Regions from separate parts of the Amycolatopsis sp. NPDC098790 genome, predicted to be linked through region 1. Evidence: riboswitches for the same ligand, from Rfam matches in the RefSeq annotation. Region 1 holds a riboswitch; the other holds the start of a gene.
What was found. Region 1 has a riboswitch for thiamine pyrophosphate ahead of thiO (glycine oxidase ThiO). Riboswitches for the same ligand answer to the same signal wherever they lie in the genome.

Region 1 (2,375 bases):
CGACCAGCGCGCGTTCGAGGACGGCCAGGTTGGCCGCGCCACCGGTGCCGATGATCAGCCGGGACGTCAGCTTGGCGGTGCCGATGACCAGCGGTTCTTCGTCCACTTCAGCCTCCCTGGACCGCGGTGAGCACGTCGACGCCCGCGCCCTTGGGCACGGCGGTGGTGGGCCAGTCGCTCCGGCGGACGACGACGCCGTCGACCGCGACGGCGATGCCGGGCCGCTGCCCGCCCGACGCGTCGAGGACGTCGGCGACCGTGGCGCCGTCCGGGAACTCCGTCCACGTCCCGTTGAGCTTGATTTCCATCACACGTGCTCCTTCTGGTGCAGGCGGGCGGGCGAAGCCGCTTCGACGCCTTCGGGCGGCTTCTCACCCTCGAGCCAGGCGACCACGGCGTCCGCGGTCACGGGGGCCAGCAACAGGCCGTTGCGGTGGTGCCCGGTGGCGGCGAAGACGCCGTCGTCCAGGACGCCGATGTACGGCAGCACGTCGCGGCTGCCGGCACGCAGGCCCGCGGCGGTCTCGGCCAGCTCGTACTCGGTGATCGCGGGGAAGACGCGTTCGGCGCCCTCGATCAGCTCACGCACGCCGCGCGCGGTGACGGCCTGGTCGAAGCCCGCTTCGTACTGCGTCGCGCCGAGGACGAGCTCCTGGTCGCCGCGCGGGACGAGGTAGATGGGCTTGCCCTCGACGACGGCGCGGACGGTGTGTCCGGGCGGCGGCAGGCAGCCCCGGCGGGGCTTGAGCCGCAGGATCTCGCCCTTGAGCGGCCGGACGGCGTCGGCCAGCTGCGGGTGCAGCCGCCCGGTCCAGGCGCCGGCGGCGAGCACGACGGCTTCGGCGTCCGGTGTTCGCTCGACGCGTTCGCGGACGAACCGGACTTGGTGGTCGACGCAGGCCGCGTACAGGGCTTGGAGCAGTTTCCGGTTGTCCACGGCCAGGTCGCCGGGCACGTGGAGTCCACTTCGGACAGAGCCGACACCGGGTTCGAGCCGCTTGGCCTCCCGGCCGGTGAGCCGGTCGGCCACGCGCCCGAGCCGGCGCAGGTGGTCGGCGAGGATGTCGAGGTAACCGGCGTCGGCGCTGTCGAAGGCGACGACGAGCGTGCCGTGTCCGGCCAGGCCGGGGTCGACGCCTTCTTTTGCCAGGTCGCTCGCGAAGCCGGGCCATCTCCTGAGCGATTCTTCGCCGAGGGCGAGGACGTCCTCCTCACCCGGCCAGGCCTCGGTGACGGGGGCGAGCATGCCCCCGGCCAGCCAGGATGCGCCGCCGCGGACGGGCTCGGGGTCGTAGAGGCTGACGTCGTGGCCCTTCGCGGCCGCGCGCCAGGCCGTGGACAGGCCGATCACGCCGCCGCCCACCACTGCCAGGTTCGTCATGGGATCACGCTCCCTGCGCCGGCATGACCCGGATCAGGTTCCACGGTCGGAGCGGCAGCTCCCTCTCAGCCCGTCCCTCGGGCTCCCGTGCGGACTCCTCCACCCTAGCCGCCGGGGTACGGTCGCCGCTATGCCCGCCCTCTCCGGTGACAAGATCCGCGCCCGCCTCGACGCGGCCCGCCTGTACCTCTGCACGGACGCCCGAACCTCTCGCGGCGACTTGGCATCGTTCGCCGACGCGGCCCTCGCGGGCGGAGTCGACATCATCCAGCTGCGCGACAAGACCGGCGCTTTGGAAGCCACCCAGGAGATCGCGGCGCTGGAGGTGCTGGCCGAGGCGTGCGCGCGCCACGGAGCGTTGCTGTCGGTGAACGACCGGGCGGATGTGGCTTTGGCGGTCGGCGCGGACGTGCTGCACCTGGGTCAGGACGACATCCCGGTGGGGTTGGCCCGCCGGATCCTGGGGGACGACGTGGTGATCGGCCGGTCGACGCACTCGCTCGACCAGGCCCTCGCGGCGGCCGCGGAGCCGGGAGTCGACTACTTCTGCACGGGTCCCTGCTGGCCGACGCCGACCAAGCCGGGGCGGTCGGCGCCCGGGCTGGACTTGGTGCGTTCGACGGCCGCGGCTGCGCCTTCCCGGCCATGGTTCGCAATCGGCGGCATCGACGGTTCGCGGCTGCCCTCGGTGCTCTCGGCGGGCGCGTCCCGGATCGTGGTGGTGCGGGCGATCACCGAGGCCGAGGACCCGGAGGCTGCGGCGCGGGAGTTGCGGGCCCGGCTCCCCTGACCGCTCCGCCCATCCCTGGGCAGGGTTCCGGCGAAGTCGCGTGTGCTCGTTCCCCGTCTCTGCTCGGGGCGCGCTGAAGGTCCCTTTAGCTCGCGCTTCAAGCTGAACAGCGCTCGTCCGCGGGGCGCGGAGGCCGCGGCGGTGCCGCGAATGTCGCATTCGGGACCTCCCACGTCCCGAATGCGACATTCGCGACCTTCGAGT
Region 2 (2,375 bases), 530 kb from region 1:
GCGCCATCGAGCACGTCCCCGCGTCGCGGGAGGCCGCCGAGGCCGAGCTGGTCCGGGCCCGCACCCACCTCGCTTCGGCGCGGCAGCTGCAGGACACGGACCCGGAAGGCGCTTACACGCTGGCCTACGACAGTGCCCGCCGCGCGCTGGCGGCCGTCCTGCAGAACCAGGGGCTGCGGGTGACGAGCCGCGGTGGCCACGTGACCGTCTACGAAGCGGTCCTCGCGCAGCTGGATCCGCCGCTGGGACACGTTCTGCGGCCCTTCAACCGGATGCGGGCGCGTCGCAACGAAGTCGCGTACCGGTCTTCGGAGGCTCCGTCGATGACGGCCGAAGATGTGGCGGCCGACGTGCCGAAGGTGCTGGCGCTCATCGAAGTGGCCGAGAAGGCCATTCCCAACATGCCGAGCTACTGAAGCCGGCCTGACCCGGAAGCCGGGCCGGCGACCGGCTCAGCCGAGGAGGCCCATCAGGGCGATCGCGATCAGCACGACCGCGGGGGCGAGGGCGTTGATCCAGGCGCGCTGGGCGGGGGTGAGAGCGGCGGTGCTGTTCATAGCGTTTCCTAGGGCCGAAACCGATGCTTCCGCCCTGCTCAGCGCGCTGATCTTGCCCTTCGTTAGCGGCTGTGATCGAAGTCACCGGCATCCGGGTGACGGCGTCCGCGGGCGGTGAACCAGACCACCCCGCCCGCCGCCGCCACCATCGCCGCGAATGCCGCCGTTCCCACCACGATCGCCTGGGTCACTGCCGTCCCTCCATAGCAAAGCTGTTTACCGAGAGACGCCGAAACCGCGGAAAAGTGCACTCAGAGTTACCGGGATCACAAAGAAGAGAGCACCGCGTCGATCTCCGACGCCAGGGCGAAGTCCTTCTCCGTCAAACCGCCCGCCGAGTGCGTCGAAAGCCGGAACGTCAGCGTGCGCCAGCGGATGTCGATGTCCGGGTGGTGGTCGGCCGCTTCGGCCAGCACCGCGACGCGGTCCACCACCTCGATCGCCTGCGGGAAGCTCGCCAGCTCCGCCTCGCGCGAAATCACCGCGCCGGCCCGCGTCCAGCCGGCGCCCAGCCGTTCGTCGGCCTCGGCGTCGCTCAAGATTTCCGTCATGTCTCCATGGTCGTACGTCCTGGACTACGCTGCACGGTTGCCACGGGAGTCCGGTCAGCCGGGCTGAGAGGCGGGTCACCCCGCGACCGTTCGCACCTGACCGGATCATGCCGGCGAAGGGAGGGCTTTCCCTCCTCGTCCGGAGAAGTGCAGGAGGGTAGATGAAGAGCAGGGCTGTTCGCGCCGCGACGGCCGTCGCCGCCGTCAGCGTCGTCGCCGCGGGGTGCTCGCTGTCGGACGGTGACGGTGGCACGCAGCAGACGCCCACCGTCACCCTCGTGACGCACGACTCCTTCCTGGCGCCGCAGGAGGTGCTCGACGCCTTCCAGAAGCAGTCGGGCATCAAGATCTCCGTGCTCAAGCAGGGCGACGCCGGATCGCTGACCAACAAGCTCGTGCTGACCAAGGCCAACCCGATCGGCGACGTCGCGTACGGCGTCGACTCGACGTTCGCCTCGCGCGCGCTCGCCGAAGGTGTCTTCGAGCCCTACACCAGCCCCGAGGCCGACCGCGGGCCGCAGCGCTACGCCGTCGACCCCGAGCACCGGCTGTCCGCGGTCGACGTCGGCGACGTCTGCGTCAACGTCGACACGAACTACTTCACGAGCAAGGGGATCGCGGCGCCGGAGTCCTACGACGACCTCGCCGACCCGAAGTACAAGGACCTGCTGGTCGCCGAGGACCCGGCGACGGCGTCGCCCGGGCTGGCTTTCTTCCTCGGCACCATCGCGAAGTACGGCGAAGCCGGCTGGAAGGACTACTGGGCGAAGCTGAAGGCCAACGGGCTCAAGGTCGTCAGCGGCTGGGAAGAGGCCTACACCAAGGACTTCTCCGGCTCGTCCGGCAAGGGGCCGCGCCCGATCGTCGTCTCGTACGCCTCTTCGCCCGCCGCCGAGGTCGGCGACGACGGCAAGCCGCGCACCAAGGCGCTGCTCGACACCTGCTACCGGCAGGTCGAGTACGCCGGCGTGCTGGCGAACGGCAAGCAGACCGAAAGCGCTCGCAAGGTCGTCGACTTCCTGCTGTCGCAGCAGTTCCAGGCGACGGTGGCGGCGAACATGTACGTCTACCCGGCGCGCCAGGGCGTCGACCTGCCCGCGGGCTGGGCGCAGGTCGCGCCGCTGCCGCAGAAGCCGCAGTCGCTCACGGCGGACCAGGTGCAGGCCGGACGCGAGAAGTGGATCGGCGAATGGCGCACGCTCGTGCAGTCCTAGCCCCACCGCGGACTGCCCGCGGCCTCGGCCTGGCACTGCTCGGCCTGGCGCCC

Region 2: another riboswitch for thiamine pyrophosphate. It lies ahead of ACIQWX_RS12450 (thiamine ABC transporter substrate binding subunit); the one in region 1 lies ahead of thiO (glycine oxidase ThiO).

What each region holds. Positions count from the first base shown of each region.
Region 1 is NZ_JBIWAI010000001.1:1,952,211-1,954,585, reverse strand. Features, by position in the region: gene ACIQWX_RS09820 (thiazole synthase) at 1-106, opposite strand, end outside; gene thiS (sulfur carrier protein ThiS) at 108-308, opposite strand; gene thiO (glycine oxidase ThiO) at 308-1,381, opposite strand; TPP riboswitch at 1,375-1,480, opposite strand; gene thiE (thiamine phosphate synthase) at 1,512-2,171, shown strand.
Region 2 is NZ_JBIWAI010000001.1:2,486,679-2,489,053, forward strand. Features, by position in the region: gene ACIQWX_RS12435 (hypothetical protein) at 1-416, shown strand, start outside; gene ACIQWX_RS12440 (hypothetical protein) at 620-748, opposite strand; gene ACIQWX_RS12445 (4a-hydroxytetrahydrobiopterin dehydratase) at 824-1,108, opposite strand; TPP riboswitch at 1,141-1,248, shown strand; gene ACIQWX_RS12450 (thiamine ABC transporter substrate binding subunit) at 1,270-2,322, shown strand; gene ACIQWX_RS12455 (ABC transporter permease) at 2,298-2,375, shown strand, end outside.